3 regions of the Amycolatopsis sp. NPDC058340 genome follow, and region 2 is predicted to be linked to each of the others. Evidence: predicted binding sites of a transcription regulator. Region 2 holds the regulator's gene; each other region holds the start of a gene.
What was found. The regulator HspR, encoded in region 2, represses chaperone genes until heat shock. The targets are predictions, from matches to a motif close to ANNTTGAGTNNNNNNNACTCAANNT.
Positions count from the first base shown of each region.

Region 1 (6,600 bases), on a different contig from region 2:
CGGGCTCGGTACCGCGGTGGCCACCCCGGCCGCCGCCGATCCAGGCCCGGTGACGCCGGGCGAAATGTCCGTCGCCGACGCCTGCTACTCCTGGGGACGCACGCTGTCCGAGGGAGCGTCCGGTGAGGACGTCCGGCAACTGCAGATCCGCGTCGCCGGGTACCCCGGTTACGGTGGCGTGCTCGCCCTCGACGGCCAGTTCGGCGCGGGGACCAAGGCGGCGGTCACCCGCTTCCAGCAGGCGTACGGGCTGGCCGCGGACGGTATCGCCGGTTCGGCCACGTTCTCGAAGCTCTACGCGTTGCAGGACGACGACTGCACGCCGGTCAACTTCACCTACGCGGAACTGAACCGGTGCAACTCCGACTGGTCGGGCGGCAACGTCCCGCCGGCGACGGCGAAGGCCAACGCGCTGGTCTCGATGTGGAAGCTGCAGGCGATGCGGCACGCCATGGGCGACCGGCCGATCGACGTCAACGGCGGCTTCCGCAGCGTCGCCTGCAACAACGCCGTCGGCGGGGCGACGAACAGCCGTCACCTCTACGGCGACGCGGTCGACCTCGGTGCCGGCTCACAGGGCTTCTGCGGGCTGGCGAAGCAGGCCCGCAACCACGGGTTCAGTGAGATCCTCGGGCCGGGCTACCCCGGCCACGACGATCACACGCACGTGGCGCACCGCTCCAGCCGGTTCTGGTCGGCGCCCTCCTGCGGGATCTGAGTCACTCCCAGCGCCACAGCGACGGCGGCCGTCCTCCCTTGGGGAGGGCGGCCGCGTGTTCGGTGGTACGCCGCAAACCGGGGACCCGCTCCATGGTCCGGCCGAGATTGGCCGGATAGGGGCGGTCCCCGGTCAGCGCTTCGGTGGCGTCCAGCGCCTGTGCCGTGGTGAAGATCGGTCCCAGCAGCCCGGCGGTGAAGGCGACGTCCCGCCACAGCCGTTCGGCCAGCATCGGACGGCAGTCGGCGACGATCCGGTCGTGGTCGAAAGCCAGCGGAGGGACCTCGTCCAACGGCACCCACACGACGTTCCCCGGGTCGTCGAGCGCGGGATTCACCGTGGCCCACAAGGCGATGGAGAGTGTGGGACCGCGCGGATCACGGTTCGGCTCGTCGAAGGTGGCGAGCTGTCCCGTCGCCGAGACCGCGTCGGACGGCAGGCCGAGTTTGCCCACCACCGCCCGGCTAGCCGCCTCCCTCAGCCGTTCCCCCAGCCCGAGCAGCACCCCGGGCAGCGCGAGTTCCCCCTCGAACGGCTCGGCCGCCCGCGGCGCGATTCCCAGCAGTACGTTCCGGGTGCCGGGGGCGAACCGCACCACGAGCACGTCAACGGACACCGGCGTCGACTCGATCACGCGTAGATTGTCGACCTTGCCTCCGCGACGCGGTAACCGGCCCTGTCCGGGCCGTACCCGGTGACGGCCACCGGCAGCCGCGCGCCGAACCACGCCAGTGGATCCGGCAGGTCGACGGCGGGGGAGCCGTCACGGGGCACGACCTTCAGCCCGGTCGCGTCGAGATGGGTCACCGCGAGCGCGTCCACGCCGTCGCAGGCCGCGATCGCGTAGTCCAGCAGGGCCGCGTCGAGATGGCCCGCCCGCCACGCGCCCTGGAATTCGCCGGTTTCGTTGTGCGCCTCGGGAAAACGAGCGAGCACGGCGGCGGATTCCGTGGGCAGCGGCCCCGCGCCGTGCCGGGTGAGGTAGGTCCGCGTGACCCCCACGACGGTGTGCGGGCGGCCGCCCAGCAGGGTGCGGGCGTTGTGCGGCGTGGTCGTCGACCAGGTCGTATGCGGATGGAATCCGTGGTACTGGTCGAGAAGAGCCCCCTGCGCTCCCTCGAACACCAGCCGCCCGGAATCCGCCAGCCGCCCCGTCTCGTCCCCGTCGGTGATCCGCACCGCGCCCGCGAAGTCGCGGTACAGCGCCACCAGTTCGCCCACGCTGTGAGGTGGCGTGGCGAGCGGCGCGTAGAACCGCGCGAGCGCGTCCAGTTTGCGCCGCAGTACCGTCGGCCGGGCGCAGTCGGCGACCGTGGGCGCTTCCCCCGGCGTCCCGATCACCTCCTGGCTCTCCACGACGTCACCCGGCGCGGCGCCGGGCAGCAGCGAGTACCAGACGGTCTCGCCGATGCCCTTGCCGCACGAACCGTGCCGGTTCACGCCACGGGCCTCCTCCCTGGCCCGGTTGGCGTGGATGTGGAACGGCGTCGTGAGCAACGCCCGGCCGTCGACACTCAGCAGTGAAAGCGGATTCCGGACACCTGCCGCTTCGAGCCGACGGGCCTCCGCGGCCAGCGCGAACGGCTCGACGAGCACGAACCGCGACAGATGGGTGGGCACGCCGGCGAACGTGCCCGCCCCGAACTGGCTGAAGGTGTGGTGCCGCCCGTCGACGACGACGTTGTGCGCGGCCTGCGCGCCCCCGTTGAAGCGGACCACCGCGGTGGTGGGCCGGGCGGCGCAGAGCGCGTCGACCACCGCGCCCTTGCCTTCGTCGCCGAAGCCGAGCCCGACCACCACCACGTGACCGTCCAGGAGACTCATCGCAGCACCACGTCGCTCGGCCCGTCCGGCTCCGGTACGGCCGAGGTGACGACCGATTTGGTACCCAGCCTCGCCAGCGCCTTGCCGACCGCCTTGCTTTCGGCGACCGAACCGACGTCCGCGAGGTCGGCGAGCGCGCGATCGACGTCGACGACCCGCTCTTCCAGCCCGATGGTGGCGGCGATCAGTTCGCACACCGCGCCGGGATCGTCCAGCTTCAGGAAGTTCTGGCCGAGCAGATCGCTCCAGTGCTCGCCGATCTGCGGGTCGTTGTAGTACGAGGACTGGTTCGGCAGCACGAAGTAGACGTGCCATTTGCGCGCCAGTTCGCGGTACACCGAGGCCGGGTCGATGTCCTCCCGCACGTCGTCCCCGATCACCCGGCGGATGTGGCGGGCCTCCAGCGCGGGTTTGTTGAGCTCGTCGCCGATGATGAACAGATAGCCCTTGCGGCCGCGGTTCTGCCACGCGTCGGTCACCACGTGGCGGGCCATGAAGTACGCGGCCAGCTCGTAGGACTCGCTCTTCTGCCCGCCGCCACCGCCTTCGAGGAAGATCGTGCGCAGTTGCTCGTCCATCCGGTTGTCCGATTCGAACTGCCCGACCTGCAAGGGAACCCGGTCGCTGTCGGCGTCGCCGATGGCGCCGAACAGCACCTGCGGGTCGGCCAGGTAGCCCCGGCGCTTCAGCAGGCCGTGCAGCTTTCCGAGCTTGCCCTGCATGATCCTCGGCACCCGGCGCATCGACCCGGTGACGTCGAACAGCACCGCGATCGGCGTCGAATCGGTGTGGTCGGCCGAATCCCGGCATTCCCGCACGGCGTTCAGCGGGTCGAGCGCGGGCGCGACCTTCCATTCCTTCGCGGGTTTGGAGCGGAGATCGGCGGTGTAGCCGAAATCGTCCTCGCCCTTGGCCGCGCGGAAGGTCTTCGCGGCGGCGTAGGCGTTGTCGTCCCAGTGTCCGTGTCCCATGGTCAGGCTCCTGTCTCGGGGATGGTGAACGGTCGGAAGGTGCGAGGGCCGTACAGGTCGGCGAGCAGTTCGTCGTACTCGTCGAGCAGATCGGCGGCCTCGGGTCGCTGTGCCGGGATCTCCTGGAGACACCACTTGGCGAACTCGCGCTGGCGGGTTTCGCCTGGTGCCAGTAGTTCCAGCATCAAGGTGTGGAGCATGTGGACGTCGGTGGCCGCGGTCATCGGCAGTCCTTTGTGGACTTCCGGTGGGTAGCCGACGGATTTGTCCGCCGCCAGCGGGAGCGCACCGCCCTCGACGGCGAAGGACCAGCCAACGACGACGATGCCGTGCTGTCCGGGATGGACGAGCACGTTGTCCGCGGTGAGATGCCCGTGGACGACGCCGGCGCGATGCGCTCCCGCCACGGCACGCAGGAGACGCCGGTGCATCCAGGCGTAGTCGCGGCCGTCGAGCCCGCCGGGGAAGGCCTTCTTGATGTCGGCGAGAGTGATGAAGCCGTCGACGAGCGGATCGAGAACGCTGAACGCGCGGTCGCCCCTCGCGACCGGCCCCGACGTGTCGAGCAGGCGCGGGTAGTAGGGGCGGAGCCAGCGGTGCCGTTCGGTGAAGCCGTCGAGCGCGCGCAACGCCTCCCATTCGGCGTGGATCAGCGGGTTGAGCGCCGGATCGCGGACGAGTTTGACCAGATGCGGGCCGGTGGTCCGGTAGGTCGTGGCCACACTGCCCACCGCGTGCGGCGCGACCAGGGTGTAGGCCGACGTCGCCGTGGTGACCGTCTGCCGCCTGCCCCGTTTCCACTCGTCGTGGAGGCGGTTGAGCAGGGCGGCCGCGCGGTGCACCCGCGCGTCGCCGGGGTTGCGGTCGGGGTGGAGCACGGCGGCCAGTTCGCGGTAGCGATGGCGGGCGAACAGCGCGGCCGCGTCGGCCGTGTCCTCGACCGCCTTCACGGCTTCTTCCCTGGTGAGCATAGTTTGAGTCTAGACGACTCTTACCTCGGGTGGCAAGGGGGTGGGTACAAATCCCGTGCCGCTCCGCCGCTCCGGTGAATAGCCTGGAACGACCGAACGGAAAGGACTTTCTTGTCAGGTGAACCGCGGAAACCCAGGGTTCCTTCCCGGATGCTGCTGGCCGGGATCCCGTTCGTTTTCCTGTTGTGGGTGGTCGGCGGAGCGATCGCCGACCGCGTGCGTGAGCTGGACACCGGCGAGGACGTCACGGTCACCGCTGTCCCGGGATGCGTCGAGGAAGGGCCGCCGATGAGCGGCCGGTTTCCCTATTGCGAGGCCGGGTGGAGGTTCGACGACGGGCGCACCGGTCGCGGGAGGATCGACGGCGACAGGGTCGCGGTGGGCGACAGGGTCTTCGCTGGTGACGGATTCGCTTACCCGTCAAGGTCGAATCGGGTCTTGAGCCTGTGGATGGTCGCGCTGTGCGGCCTGGTCCTGCTGGGCATGCTGATCGGACTCGGCGTCCTGTACCGGATGGACCGGACCCGGCGGCGTCGCGGGAAGTGACGCCGCCTGCCGTGCTCAGCCCCGGGTGGCTTCGATCTGCCGCTCGTCCTCGGTCGAACAGCTCGTCACCGGATCGTTCGGCCCGCTCCCGCACGTCCAGGCGCCGATCACCACCGGCCCGGGGCCCTGCGGCGACGCCGCTTCGGCGGGTGTCAGCTTGGCGAAGTAGTCCGTGAGCACTCGGGTCGCTTCGGCACAGTCGGTCTTCCCGCGCGCCACGACTTTGTTCTTCGCGCCTTGGAGGCCGGCGACTTCACCGCACGGTGTTCCGGCGAGGACCTGGTCGGCCGAAGGGGAGGGCGACGGCGCGGCCGCAGGGGCGGGATCGGCGCCGCAGCCGCTCAGCAGGACGACGGCGAGCGCGGCGGGAAGCACGGCGAGGCTCTTCATGGGCCCTTCTTCTCGGGGATGGTTCATTCGACGGGAACGACGGCGGCGAACACGTTCTGCTCGCCCTTGCCGCAACTCGTGCCGCCCTGGGCGGCGGGAGCACCGGAGACGCACAGCCAGCCGTCCACGGTCTCGCTGACCGGTTCGTCCGAGTCCGCGGACTGACGTCCGGCGATCCTCTTGTGGAACGAATCGACGATCCCGGTCGCCTCCGCGCAGGAGACGCCGGGCCCGTTGAGCACCTGCAAGGTCAGCCCGCTCGCCGCGGTCACCGTTCCGCAGGAACCCTGTACCGGTTCAGCGGGTTTCGGTTTCGGGGCGGGAGCCGGTGCGGCGGACGGGTTCGGCGCGGTTTGCGACGGGATCGGCGGCACCGAAACGGGGGAAGCGCTCAGCGGGAGCGAGGACGGCGAGACCGGCATCGAAGTAACGGGCGGTGGCGGGTCTTCGCCCGAACAGGCGGCGAGCGTTCCGACTGCGGCACAGACCGCGAACAGGCGCCGCCACGTTCCCGTGGTCGTCGAGACGGGCAAGGCGATCCTTTCGTCGGCCGGTCGTGGCCGGCCCATTCTGACCCGGCCGGGCCCGATGTCGTGGCATTGAGCCACGTTCGATTCGCGGGAGGCTATCGCGCCCCCGCCGCCGCGATACGTGAGGACCGCTCAATCAGTGTCCACTGTGGACAATTAATATGCCGTTCACGGCGCGGCAACACCCTGCTGTCGTCGCGAACCGATCGGACGAATCCGGCGTCGAGCCGTTAACGCGCGGCCCCGTTCTGCCGAAAAGGAAAGTAGCGCTCCGGCGTGTCCCAGTCCCCGTCACCGAAACCGTGAGAGCGATGAAAACCGACGAACAGACCGACCCCGCGTCACCCCAGGCCACCGCACCGGCGAGCACGGAGCTTCCCCCGACGGCACCGTGCACCGTCGTCTGGTGTGGCGGCCGCCCGTACGTCCTGGAGAGCTCGGCAGGCCACCACCGCTGGATGGGCACCGACCACCGGGGCAGGCCCGTGGCGCTGACCAGCGCGGACCTGCAACGCCGCGGCTGGACGCACACCCGGGCCAGCTGACGCGGGAGGACCTGCCGCCGCTGGCTAGGCTGAGCGGGTGAGTACGCCCCCCGAACCGAGCGTGACCAGCGAAGAACCTTCCCTGCTGCGGCAGGCCCTGAACGT
Region 1 is NZ_JBHXIB010000012.1:46,641-53,240, reverse strand. Features, by position in the region: gene ACFWIW_RS16720 (D-Ala-D-Ala carboxypeptidase family metallohydrolase) at 1-718, shown strand, start outside; gene ACFWIW_RS16715 (NUDIX domain-containing protein) at 720-1,352, opposite strand; gene ACFWIW_RS16710 (adenylosuccinate synthetase) at 1,349-2,542, opposite strand; gene ACFWIW_RS16705 (hypothetical protein) at 2,539-3,513, opposite strand; gene ACFWIW_RS16700 (adenylate cyclase) at 3,516-4,484, opposite strand; gene ACFWIW_RS16695 (hypothetical protein) at 4,596-5,030, shown strand; gene ACFWIW_RS16690 (hypothetical protein) at 5,046-5,420, opposite strand; gene ACFWIW_RS16685 (hypothetical protein) at 5,444-5,953, opposite strand; gene ACFWIW_RS16680 (hypothetical protein) at 6,262-6,495, shown strand; gene ACFWIW_RS16675 (CDP-alcohol phosphatidyltransferase family protein) at 6,533-6,600, shown strand, end outside.
Region 1: ACFWIW_RS16700 (adenylate cyclase) is a predicted target of HspR. The motif match lies at 4,485-4,509, and genes of this name have one in related genera.

Region 2 (6,600 bases):
CTCGCGAAGCCGGGCGCGGTCACCGCGAACGCGGAGGTCGGCAAGGTCGTCGTCACCGTTCCCGACGGCGCGTACCAGGTGCGCGCGAAGGCGGAGGTCGGCAAGGTCGAGACCGGCGGTGTCCGGCAGGACCAGGCTTCGGCGAACGTCCTGGACCTCCAGTCCGGCACCGGTTCGATCACGGTGAAGCCCGCATGAAGGCCCTCGCCACCGTCGCCGCGTTGACCCTGCTGCCGCTCACCGCGCTGCCGGCGTCCGCCGCGTCCGGGATCGACTGGAAGCCGTGCGCGACCGAGTACGCGCCGACGCTGAAATGCGCGAGCCTCCGGGTGAGCGGTGGTCTTTCGATCGCGCTGGCGAAACTGCCCGCGACCGACCCCGACCGTCGGATCGGTTCGCTGCTGACGAATCCGGGCGGGCCCGGTGGCGCCGGGGTCACCGTGCTCAAATACGGCGGCCGCGGTTTCGCGCTGGACAAGCCGGAAATGGCCGAGGTGCGGCAGCGGTTCGACGTCATCGGCTTCGATCCGCGCGGCGTCGGTGAGAGCACGCCCGCGATCGCCTGCGGGCCGGATCTGCACGATCCGTCGATCAGCCGGTTTCCGCGGAGCCGCGCCGATTACGACAAGCTGCTCGCGCACAATCGCGCGTCGGGCGAGGAATGCCTGAAGCGGACCGGCCCCAAACTGTCCTCTGTGGACACTTGGCACGCCGCGGACGACATCGAAGCGATCCGGGGCGCTCTCGGCGAGCCGAAGGTGAACTGGCTCGGCGTCTCCTACGGTTCCGAACTCGGCGCCGTGTACGCGGAGAAGTACCCGAACCGCATCCGGACGATGGTGCTCGACGGCGCCGTCGACCACTCCCGGCCGACCAGGCAGGCGGTCCTCGAAGAAGCCGTCGCGACCGAAAGCGCCCTCAAGGACTTCGCGAACTGGTGCACGACGTCGGCCGACTGCGCGCTTCGCGGCAAGGACGTCCTCGCCACTTACGACGCCTTGATGCGGACGCCCGGTGGTGTGCCGTCGAAACAGCTCGGACGGAACGTGACCGCCGAGGAGTTGGCGGCCGGTGTCTACGGCAGCCTCATCCTTCCCGCGTTCTGGCCGGACCTGGCGAAGGCGATCAACGCCGCCACAGCGGGCGATGCGGACGGGCTGCTGCCGTACTCGCAGCTGGACCCCTCTTACGGTGCGTACCGCTCGATCGGCTGTCACGACTTCGGCTCGCCGTTCACCTCCTACGCCGACATGAGGGCGATGCAGGGACTGGTGAAGACGCTCTCGCCGCACGGTTGGCGGTATTCGGAGTTCTGGGACATGGCGAGCGGGTGCGCGGGCTGGCCGGTGCCGTCGGCGTACCTGCCGCGGCCGCAGAAGGTGACCGGCGCCGCGCCGATCCTCGTGGTCGGCGGCGAACACGATCCGGCGACACCGCTCGTTTGGGCGAAGGGGCTCGCGAGGAACATCGAGAACTCGACGTTGCTCGTCGACGCCGGGTACGGGCACACGGGGCTGCTGAACTCGGCCTGCGTGCGCACCCAAGAGGTGAAGTACCTGGTGAGCGGCGTCACACCCGCTCCGGGCACGGTCTGCCGGTAGTCCGGGAACAAGGCGGCCGCGCCGCTCGTTGAGCCGGATACAAGGTTGAGTGAGGGTGACTCAAGTCCGGCTTGACGGAAGCCCTTCCATCCCGATACAACTTGCGTTGAGCCCACTCAAGGTGGGCGAGAACGTGCAGGTCACGAACTAGCAGGAGGATCACACCATGGCGCGAGCGGTCGGCATCGACCTCGGCACGACCAACTCGGTCGTCGCTGTCCTTGAGGGCGGCGAGCCGACGGTCATCGCCAACTCGGAAGGTTCACGCACCACCCCGTCCATCGTCGCCTTCGCCAAGAACGGCGAAGTGCTGACCGGCCAGCCGGCGAAGAACCAGGCCGTGACGAACGTCGACCGGACCATCCGGTCGGTCAAGCGGCACATCGGTACCGACTGGAAGACCGAGATCGACGGCAAGGCCTACACCTCGCAGGAGATCAGCGCCCGCGTGCTGATGAAGCTCAAGCGCGACGCCGAGGCGTACCTGGGCGAGACCATCACCGACGCGGTCATCACCGTCCCCGCGTACTTCGAGGACGCGCAGCGGCAGGCCACGAAGGAAGCCGGGCAGATCGCCGGCCTGAACGTGCTCCGCATCGTCAACGAGCCCACCGCGGCGGCGCTGGCGTACGGCCTCGACAAGGGCGAGAAGGAACAGACCATCCTGGTCTTCGACCTCGGTGGCGGTACGTTCGACGTCTCGCTGCTGGAGATCGGCGAGGGCGTCGTCGAGGTCCGCGCGACCTCCGGTGACAACCACCTCGGCGGTGACGACTGGGACGAGCGCATCGTCACCTGGCTGGTCGACAAGTTCAAGTCGTCCAACGGCATCGACCTCACCAAGGACAAGATGGCGCTCCAGCGCATCCGTGAGGCCGCCGAGAAGGCGAAGATCGAGCTCTCCAGCTCGAACTCGGCCAGCATCAACCTGCCGTACATCACCGTGGACGCGGACAAGAACCCGCTGTTCCTCGACGAGCAGCTTTCCCGCGCCGAGTTCCAGAAGATCACCTCGGACCTGCTCGAGCGCACCCGCAAGCCGTTCAACAACGTCATCCGTGACGCCGGTGTCGCCGTCGGCGACATCGACCACGTCGTCCTCGTGGGTGGTTCCACCCGCATGCCGGCCGTGTCGGACCTGGTCAAGGAGCTGACCGGCGGCCGCGAGCCGAACAAGGGCGTGAACCCGGACGAGGTCGTCGCGGTCGGCGCGGCGCTGCAGGCCGGTGTGCTCAAGGGCGAGGTCAAGGACGTCCTGCTGCTCGACGTGACCCCGCTTTCGCTGGGCATCGAGACCAAGGGCGGCGTGTTCACCAAGCTCATCGAGCGCAACACCACGATCCCGACCAAGCGTTCGGAGATCTTCTCCACCGCGGACGACAACCAGCCGTCGGTGCAGATCCAGGTGTTCCAGGGTGAGCGCGAGATCGCGGCGCACAACAAGAAGCTCGGCATGTTCGAGCTGACCGGTCTCCCGCCCGCCCCGCGTGGCGTGCCGCAGATCGAGGTCACCTTCGACATCGACGCCAACGGCATCGTGCACGTCCTCGCGAAGGACCTCGGCACGAACAAGGAGCAGTCGATGACGATCACCGGTGGCTCCGCGCTGCCGAAGGACGACATCGAGCGCATGGTCAAGGACGCCGAGGCGCACGCCGAGGAGGACAAGCAGCGCCGCGAGGAGGCGGAGACCCGCAACCAGGCGGAGACGCTGGTCTACCAGACCGAGAAGTTCGTCAAGGACAACGAGGACAAGCTGCCCGACGAACTCAAGGGCAAGGTGAAGTCCGCGATCGACGAGGCCAACGAGGCGCTCAAGGGCACCGACTCGGCGAAGATCCGCGAGTCCATCGAGAAGCTGAACACCGCTTCGCAGGAGCTGGGCACCGCGCTCTACGCCAACGCCACCCCTGGCGCCGAAGGTGCCGCCGGTGAAGGCGCCGCCGGCGCGGCGGGCGCGGGCACCGGTTCGCAGGCCAAGGCGGACGACGTCGTCGACGCCGAGATCGTCGAAGAGGACGAGAAGGACAAGAAGTGACGGGACGCTACGACGAAACCGAGGGCCGGGGCCCGGAGGAACCGGTGGTCGTGCGGGACCGTAGGCGGATCGACCCGCTGACCGGCGAGATCCGCCCGGCCGCCCCGGCCGCCGAACCCCAGGACGGCCCGAAGCACGCCGCCCCGGCCGAAGAGGCCACCGAGCCGGAGCCCGCGGCACACGCGGGCCCCGGCCTCGGGGAGTCCATTGTGGACGACTCGGTGTCGGTGGCCTCCGGGCTGGAGAAGGAGCTGGCGGAACGCACCGCCGACCTCCAACGGCTCCAGGCGGAGTACGCCAACTACCGCAAGCGCGTCGACCGCGACCGCGAGCAGGTCGTCGCCGGCGCGAAGGCGTCGGTCGTCAACGACCTGCTCCCGCTGCTCGACGACCTCGAGCGCGCGGAGCAGCACGGCGATCTGACCGGTGCCTTCAAGGCGGTCGGCGAGAAGCTGGTCGGCAGCCTGCAGCGGTCGGGCCTCGAACCGTTCGGCACCGAGGGTGAGCCCTTCGACCCGAGCGTGCACGAGGCGGTGCAGCACAGCACTTCGCCGGACGTCGCCGGGCCGACGGTCACCATGGTCATGCGCCGCGGTTACCGCTTCGGTGAGCGAGTGCTGCGTCCGGCGATGGTCGGGGTCACCGACCACGAGCCGGGTGGTGACGCCCCGGTGGACCCGCCGGTGGGTGGCGAACTGCCGCTCGAGGGCGAACTTTTCGATGAGAACAACCGCTGATCGGCGATACGGCGTGAAAGGAGGAGACGTTCGGTGAGTGCACGGGAATGGATCGGTAAGGACTTCTACCGTGAGCTGGGCGTCTCCTCCGACGCCACCGCGGACGAGATCAAGAAGGCGTACCGCAAGCTCGCCAAGGAGAACCACCCCGACGCCAACGCGGGCAACGCGGAGGCCGAGAAGAAGTTCAAGGCGGTCTCCGAGGCGTACGGCGTGCTTTCCGACACGTCCAAGCGCAAGGAGTACGACGAGGCTCGCCGCCTCTTCGGCTCCGGCGGTCCCGGTGGTTTCGGCTTCCCGGGCGGCGGTGGCGGCGGCGGTTTCGACGTCGGCGACATCTTCGGCCAGGCGGGTCAGCAGCAGGGCGGCTTCGGCGGTCTCGGCGACATCCTCGGCGGGCTGTTCGGCCGCCGCGGCGCCGCGGCCGGTGCCACGGCGAACCGGCCGCAACGCGGCGCGGACGTGGAGACCGACGTCCGGATCGATTTCGCCGAGGCGGTCAAGGGCGCGACCCTGCCGCTGCGGCTGTCGAGCCCGGCGACCTGTTCCACCTGCGGTGGCAACGGCGCGAAACCGGGGACTTCCCCGAGGACGTGCGCGACCTGCCAGGGCAGCGGGCTGGTCAGCCGCAGCCAGGGCGCGTTCGCGTTCTCCGAGCCGTGCCGTGACTGCCGCGGCCGCGGGAAGATCATCGACGACCCGTGCCCGGAATGCGCGGGCGAGGGCATCAGCACCCGCACCCGAACCCTGACCGTGCGGATCCCGCCGGGCGTCGCCGACGACCAGCGGATCCGCTTGGCGGGCCAGGGCGAGCCGGGCCGTGGCGGCGCGCAGCCGGGCGATCTGTACGTCCGCGTGCACGTCGCCCCGCACACGCTGTTCGGGCGCAAGGACCTCGACCTGACGATCACCGTGCCGGTGTCCTTCACGGAGCTGGCCCTCGGCGGCACGATCACCGTGCCGACGCTCGAGGGCAAGGTCTCGCTGAAGGTGCCGCAAGGCACGGCGAGCGGTCGCGTGCTTCGCGTGCGCGGCAAGGGAATCGCGAAACGTGACGGCTCGCAGGGCGATCTGCTGGTCACCCTGCAGGCGGCCATCCCGGCCAAACTGGACGACAAGGCCCGTGAGGCGCTGGAGGCCTACGCGGAGGCCATGGCCGATCACGACCCGCGACCGGAGATCACCGAACTTCTCGAAGGCAGGTGAGCACGATGTTCGGCGGGTTGCCGCACGGTGCGGACGAGGACACGCCGGTGTTCGTCATTTCGGTGGCGGCGCAGCTGTCCGGCCTGCACGCGCAGACCCTGCGGTCCTACGACCGCCAGGGTCTCGTGTCGCCGGGCCGGACCTCCGGTGGTGGACGGCGTTACTCGATGCGGGACATCGCGTTGCTGCGCGAAGTGCAGCGACTGTCCCAAGAGGACGGTGTCAACCTCGCGGGCATCAAGCGGATCATCGAGCTGGAGAACCAGGTCGACGCGCTCCGCTCGCGCATCGCCGAACTGACCGAAGAGCTCACCGCGGCGTACCTCGCCGCCGAACAGACGGCCGCGGCCGTGCACGCCTCGTACCGCAAGGATCTCGTTCCCCTGCGGCAACAGACGGCCCTCGTGGTCTGGAAACCCAAAAAGCGCACTTAGTCCTCTAAATGCTGCAGGTGGCCAGCCCGCGAGAGTACGTGAAGGCCCCCTTCACTGCGTTAGACGCCAGGGTCCCGGCGAGCGTCGAGATAGCGCAGGTCTGGGTTCCGAACGTCGACAGGGCAGACATGGGCATCGAGTGTCCACACGGGACACTTTCGGGTAAACGAATGTCCCATTTATGCACTTATGTACGGTTATTCGTGGGGTCGTGAGTGGTAAAGAGGGTTAGAACGACCAAAAGCACTCACGACCCCCACGCCAATACCCGCAAAACGCCCGAATCGGGCACCTGGTCTCGATTCGTGTCCCTTGTGGACAGTCGAGATCCAGGTGTCCTGCTCCTGCGAACGCCCCTGTGCTTCATGGCAGTGGCACAGACCAGCGGCTATACGACTTCGCCGGGACCCTGGCGCTAGACGCAATGAAGGGGGCCTTCACGTACTTCCCGCGAGAACGCCGCAGGTCGTAAGGCGAAGAGGCGGAGCCTGACACGGGCACCGGCGGTTCACGTCCTTCACCGGCGTGGGGGGGGGGCACGAGAACAACAACAAAAAAGAATGTTATAATATTGTGAGAGAACA
Region 2 is NZ_JBHXIB010000001.1:95,109-101,708, reverse strand. Features, by position in the region: gene ACFWIW_RS00480 (DUF4097 family beta strand repeat-containing protein) at 1-198, shown strand, start outside; gene ACFWIW_RS00475 (alpha/beta hydrolase) at 195-1,601, shown strand; gene dnaK (molecular chaperone DnaK) at 1,768-3,639, shown strand; gene grpE (nucleotide exchange factor GrpE) at 3,636-4,376, shown strand; gene dnaJ (molecular chaperone DnaJ) at 4,410-5,582, shown strand; gene ACFWIW_RS00455 (heat shock protein transcriptional repressor HspR) at 5,588-6,016, shown strand.

Region 3 (6,600 bases), on a different contig from region 2:
ACCTCTTCCCGCCGATCCCCAGCGAACTGGTGCTCCCGCTCGCCGGGTTCTCCGCCAGCCAGGGCACGTTCACGCTGGTGGAGGCGCTGGTGTGGACGACGTTCGGCTCGGTGACGGGCGCGATCATCGTGTACTACCTCGGCCTGCTGCTCGGCCGCGACCGCACCCGCCGCTGGATGGCGAAGATCCCGCTGGTCAAGACCTCCGACTTCGACAAGACCGAAGCCTGGTTCCAGAAACACGGCACCAAGGCGGTGTTCTTCGGCAGGATGGTGCCGATCTTCCGCAGCCTCATCTCCCTGCCCGCCGGAATCGAACGCATGCCGTTCTGGCGCTTCCTGACCCTGACCACGCTGGGCAGCCTGATCTGGAACACGGTGTTCGTCCTGGCAGGTTACGGTCTCGGGGAGAGCTGGCATCTGGTCGAGGAATACGCCGGGTTCTTCCAGTACTTCGTGATCGCCGCCGTCGCGGTCGCACTGACCCTCTTCGTGGTGAGCCGTCTCCGCGAGAAGTCCCGCATCGACGCCTGAGCCGTGCGGGGGCGCCGGGCCGTCGGGGCCCCCGCACGCCGGTTTCAGGACCGGAAGGGGCCGGTCACCTCGTAGGTGATCCCGCCCGAGGACGAGCCGGAGGTGCCGCGTTGCGACGAGAAGTACAGCCGATTCCCCGCCGGGGTGAACGCGGGGCCGCAGATCTCCGACGAGCTTTGACCGTTGATCCGCAGGAAGGGGGCCACGATGTCGTTCGGTGTGATGATGCAGATCTCCATGTTGCCGCCGTCTTCGGCGACGTAGAGGTCGCCCGACGAGGTCCCGGTGACGTTGTCGACGCCGGTCAGCGGGGCCGAGCCGGGGCTGACCAGCGAGTCGTCGTAGGCCAGCTCGTAGGTGCTGTTCGTCAGGTTGAGCTGCCAGACGCGGTTGTCGCCCTTGGTGGTGAACCACGCGGTGTCGTTGGCGTAGTGCAGTCCCTCGCCGCCGTTGAACCGCTTCGCACCGGACACCTGGTTGCGGGTGGAGGTGGGGGAGCCGTCGGGGTCGGGGACGTTCGCCCAGGTGAAGCTGCCCGAGGTCGCCGTACCCGCCTTGAGCACCTGCAACGTCCCGGTGGAGAGGTCGCCCCAGGTCGTCGGGACGAAGCGGTAGAAGCAGCCGTCCGAGGTGTCCTCGGTCAGGTAGACGACCTTGCGCACCGGGTCGGCCGCCGCGGCTTCGTGCTTGAACTTCCCCATCGCGGGCCGCTGGACGGCGGCCGTGGCCGGGCCGTTCGGCTGGCATTCGTAGACGAATCCGAGGTCGGTCTCTTCACAGGAAAGCCAGGTGTTCCAAGGAGTCTTGCCGCCCGCGCAGTTCTGGCGCGTGTTCGCCAGGATGCGGTGGGCGCCGGTGATGTTCCCGCTCGCGTCGAATTTGACCGCGCTCGCGCCGCCGCCGGGGGTGATCTCCGAGTTCGACACGTAGATCCAGCCGCTGCCGTCGGCGAACACCGCGCCGCCGTCCGGGGCGCTGTGCCAGGTGTATCCGGTGTTCGCGACCTGCTGGCCGGACCTCGCGATGACGCGGCTGGTGAATCCCGCCGGCAGCTGGATCCCGTTCGCGTCGGCCGCCTGGAGCGCGCCGTACGGGCTGGGTCCGTTCTGGGCGGGCGCGGCGAGAGCCGCTCCCGAGAGCCTGTTTCCGAACGCCGTGACGCCGGCGCCGACCACGGCCGCGCGCAGGAAATTCCGTCGCTTCACTCGTGCCTCCGAGACATCCGCTGATGTGGTGGTGCGGGATGGAGCGGCTCGGAGAGTACGGGCGGAACGGGACATCCAGGTGAATTCGCGGCGTATTCACCGCGAGGAGGGAACTTTCGTAGGGAACCTTCGCGCAGCACTATTTCTTTCGCTTTGCGAAGGCCCGGTGCTTCGGTGCCGCCGCGCTGTGCGGCTATTTCCAGCGCGACGAGTATCCGGTCGAACGGTGCGCATCCGCCATTGCGGTGGTGGCGACGTCCGATCAGGTGACGCCAGTCGGCGAGATACTCGTCGACGCCGAGCTCGTCCGGGACCGTCCTGAGCAGGGCGCGCAACAGGACTCGCATCTGGTTTTCGTTGCCGGGCAAGGTGTTCCGGGCCAGCAGGTCGGCCAAGGTGCTGCGGGACCAGCCGGTCGCGGCGGCCAGCGCGCGGATGCTGAGGCCGCTTCGGTCGCGGAGCTCGCGCAGCCGCGCCATGAACTCCGTTTCCGTGTTCATCGGGGTGCCTTGGCGGGCACGGTGTGACGGAGAACGGTGCCGAACAGGGCGATGGCGATCCCCGCGGCGATAGAGGCGCTGGTGCCGGCGAAGGTCAGCGCCGTGGTGAATGCGGTGAGAATGCTCAGACAGACGATCTGACCGGCCGAAACGCACCTGCGCCTCGGCCGCAACGGGGAAAGAATTCCTTGACTCATGACCTTGCCCTCTCAAGGATCACGCACCCCGGCTGGGTGGCACGCAATCTACGTTATCAAAACGTGATAGGGAGTTTAAGGTGAGTCAATGTCCGGGTTCGTCCGGATCTGGACAGCCGAAAGCCCCGGATCCCGCGAGGGGATCCGGGGCTTCGGCCTCGCGCCGTTACGCCGCTTGGGCGACCGGAGCCGTCGCCGGGGCCAGCGCGATGTCCAGCACGTCGCGGACGTTCGCCACGGCGTGGACCTCCAGCTGTGCCAGCACTTCGGCCGGAACGTCGTCCAGATCGGGCTCGTTGCGCTGCGGGATGATCACCGTCTTCATCCCGGCCCGGTGCGCGGCCAGCAGCTTCTGCTTGACCCCGCCGATCGGCAGCACGCGCCCGGTCAGCGACACCTCACCGGTCATCGCGACGTCCGATTTCACGACCCGGCCCGAAAGCAGGGACGCCAGCGCGGTCGTCATCGTGATACCGGCGCTCGGCCCGTCCTTGGGCACCGCGCCCGCGGGGACGTGCACGTGGATGCCGCGGTCCTTCAGATCGCCGACCGGGAGTTCCAGCTCCGCGCCGCGCGAACGCAGGTACGACAACGCGATCTGCACCGACTCCTTCATCACGTCACCCAGCTGACCGGTCAGCGACAGCCCGGTGGAGCCGGACTCCGGATCCGCCAGCGACGCCTCGATGTAGAGGACGTCACCGCCGGCGCCGGTCACCGCCAGCCCGGTGGCCACGCCCGGGGTCGACGTGCGCTGGGTCGACGCGGGAAGCGAGGACTCCGGCAGGTGCCGCGGACGGCCGAGGTAGGTCTCCAGCCCGTCGGCGTCGATCGTCAGCGGCAGCGCGACCTCGTCCAGCGCGACCTTGGTCGCCACCTTCCGCAGGACCTTCGCGATGGTCCGGTTCGCGTTGCGCACCCCGGCTTCCCGCGTGTACTCGGCGGCGATGCGGCTGAACGCGCCGTCGGTCAGCGTGACGTCGTCCTTGCCGAGACCGGCGCGCTCCAGCTCGCGGGGGAGCAGATGGTCGCGGGCGATGGTGACCTTCTCGTGCTCGGTGTAGCCGTCGAGGGTGACCAGCTCCATCCGGTCCAGCAGGGGGCCGGGGATGGTTTCGAGCGCGTTCGCCGTCGCGAGGAACACGACGTCGGACAGGTCGAGCTCGACCTCGAGGTAGTGGTCGCGGAACGTGTGGTTCTGCTCCGGGTCCAGCACCTCCAGCAGCGCGGCCGTCGGGTCTCCTCGGTAGTCGGCACCGACCTTGTCGATCTCGTCGAGCAGCACGACCGGATTCATCGAACCCGCTTCCTTGATGGCGCGGACGATCCGGCCGGGCAGTGCGCCGACGTAGGTGCGGCGGTGACCGCGAATCTCGGCCTCGTCGCGGATACCGCCGAGCGCGACGCGGACGAACTTGCGGCCCATCGCCTTCGCCACGGACTCGCCGAGCGACGTCTTGCCGACCCCCGGAGGACCGGCGAGCGCCAACACCGCGCCCGAACGGCGGCCGCCGACCGGGCCGAGCCCGGACTCCGCGCGGCGCTTGCGCACGGCCAGGTACTCGATGATGCGTTCCTTCACGTCGTCGAGACCGGCGTGGTCGGCGTCGAGGATGTCGCGGGCGGCGGCGATGTCGTGGACGTCGGTGGTGCGCTCGTTCCACGGCAGTTCGAGGACCGTGTCCAGCCAGGTGCGGATCCAGCCGCCCTCGGGGGACTGGTCGGAGGTGCGCTCCAGTTTGTCCACTTCGGACAGTGCGGCCTTCTTGACCGCGTCCGGCAGCTCGGCGGCCTCGACACGGGCGCGGTAGTCGTCGTCGTTGGCCGTGCCGTCGAGCTCGCCCAGCTCCTTGCGGATCGCTTCGAGCTGGCGGCGCAGCAGGAACTCCTTCTGCTGCTTCTCCATGCCCTCCTGGACGTCCTTGCGGATGGTGTCGGTGACCTCGAGTTCGGCCAGCTGCTCGCGGCTCCATTCGAGGGCCTTTTCCAGCCGTGCGGAAACGTCGAGGGCGGTGAGCAGTTCGAGCTTCTGCTCGGTGTTCAGGTACGACGAGTTGCCCGCGAGATCGGCGAGCGCGGACGGGTCCTCGACCTCCTGTACCGCGTCGATCATCTGCCAGCCGCCACGCTGCTGGAGGATCGCGAGGACGACGCTCTTGTACTCGGAAGCGAGCTTCGCGGAGTTGTCGTCGGTGGTCTCGGTCGCGACCTCGGCGTGGACCCAGCGGGCGGCGCCGGGACCGTCGGCGATGCGGCCGACGACGGCGCGGCGGGTGCCGCGCAACAGCACCGCCGTCTTGCCGCCGGGCACCCGCCCGATGCGCTCGACGGTCGCGATGGTGCCGAGTTCGGCGTACTCGCCGTGGACGCGGGGGACGATCAGCACCTCGGCCTTGGCGGCGGCGCTGGACCGGATCCCCGGGAAGGAAGCCTGGGCAGGCGTGTTGGCCTGGGCGGACTCCACCGCGGCGCGCGTCTCCGTGTCGGCGAGGTCGAGCGGGACGATCATGCCCGGCAGCACGACGTCGTCATCGAGCGGGAGGACGGGCAGGAGGCGGTTGTCGGTCATCTGTGCACTCCTCGGTTAGTTGAGTCTGCCTAGCTCAACTCTCCGATCGACCCGTTTGTTTCCTTCGAGCGTTCGCCGTCAGCGATCACCTACTCATCCGACCTCTGCGCGGAACGCGTCGCCTTTAGCCCGCTAAACGCGACGCGAACCGGCGAGAGGTCGGATGTCAGGGGTGGACCGAGACACCGCACCAGGCGAACGGCCGGGCGCCTTCCTCGTCCCGCCGCAGCTCCCGCACGGGCCGCCAGTCCGGCAGGTGGACGACGCCGGGTTCCAGCAGCGGCCAGTCCCCGAAGAGCGGCACGATCTCTTCCCGGTCCCGCATCCACACCGGATTGCTCGTCTTCCGGTACTGCTCGACCATCCAGTGCAGCCCGTCGGCGTCCTTGCCGGTCTGGCCGCCGAAGCTCATATGCGACAGCCCCAGCCAGCTGCCCGGCGCGAGCGCGTTCCGGTACGTCGCGACCAGCGCGGGCGGATCGTCGTGCGGGCCGGCGAAATGCAGGACGGCCATCATCATCAGGCAGACCGGCTGGTCGAAATCGATCAGCCGCAGTGTCTCCGGATGCCGCAGGACGTCCTTCGGCCGCCGCATGTCCGCCTGGATGATCCCCGCCCAGTCGGTCGCCTCGTGGCGTTCGAGGATCAGTTCCGCGTGCGCCACCGCGACCGGCTCGTAGTCGACGTACACGACCTTCGCCGTATCGCCAGGCTCCAGTTCCTCCTGCACGATCTCGTGCACGTTCCCGGCTGTCGGGACACCGGAGCCCAGATCGATGAACTGCCGGATCCCGGCGTCCAGCGCCGCGCGCACGACCCGGTTCATGAACTCGCGGTTGTGCCGCGCGCCCGGTTTGACCCAGCGCCACTGCTTTTCGAGCGCGCGGGCGAACTCGCGGTCGACCGCCCAGTTGTGTGTCCCGCCGAGGAACCAGTCGTAGATCCTCGCCGCGGACGGCTTCTCGGTGTCGACCCCGGTCGGCGCCACCGGGGCCGCGTCATCGTCCCTCGTCACGGAAAGAAGCCTATCCGGATCACTGGACCGCCGGTCGGCGCTGCCAGTACGTCCAGAGCGGCCGGTAGCCCTGCGCGTACCAGAACGGCGTCGAGCGCGGGTTGGCCAGCGCGTGGTGCAGCAGCACGACCTCGGTGCCGCATTCGTCGAAGACCTGGTGCGCGTGCGCGGCGAGCGCCGTCCCCACCCCGCTCGACCGCGCCGGTTCGGCCACCGCCAGCGACGACAGATAGCCGACGCGGTCGGCCGCGACCCGGCCGCCGATCCACGCCGTCTCACCGGGGAACTGCACCCGCACCATGCCCAGCGGCCGACCGTACAGTTCGGCGATCCACAACGTCGGATTTTCCCGGCCGAGCTGTTTCGACAGATCCGCGGTGATCGTTTCCTCCGCGCCCTCGCGCAAAGTGACAGAACCGAACTGCGCGTCATATCGCTGCAATTCCAGTTCGAGTCCGACGGCGGTTTCGAGATCATCCGCTTCGGCGGGCCGGATGTGCACACCGGGAGTGGCGGGCGGCCCGGTCACGGCGAGCCGGTCGGCGGGGCGGACCGCGATCACCAGCACCGGCGCGAAGCCG
Region 3 is NZ_JBHXIB010000013.1:157,955-164,554, reverse strand. Features, by position in the region: gene ACFWIW_RS18130 (DedA family protein) at 1-533, shown strand, start outside; gene ACFWIW_RS18125 (alkaline phosphatase PhoX) at 578-1,738, opposite strand; gene ACFWIW_RS18120 (helix-turn-helix domain-containing protein) at 1,735-2,238, opposite strand; gene lon (endopeptidase La) at 2,602-5,004, opposite strand; gene ACFWIW_RS18110 (SAM-dependent methyltransferase) at 5,171-6,019, opposite strand; gene ACFWIW_RS18105 (GNAT family N-acetyltransferase) at 6,039-6,600, opposite strand, start outside.
Region 3: lon (endopeptidase La) is a predicted target of HspR. The motif match lies at 5,021-5,045, and genes of this name have one in related genera.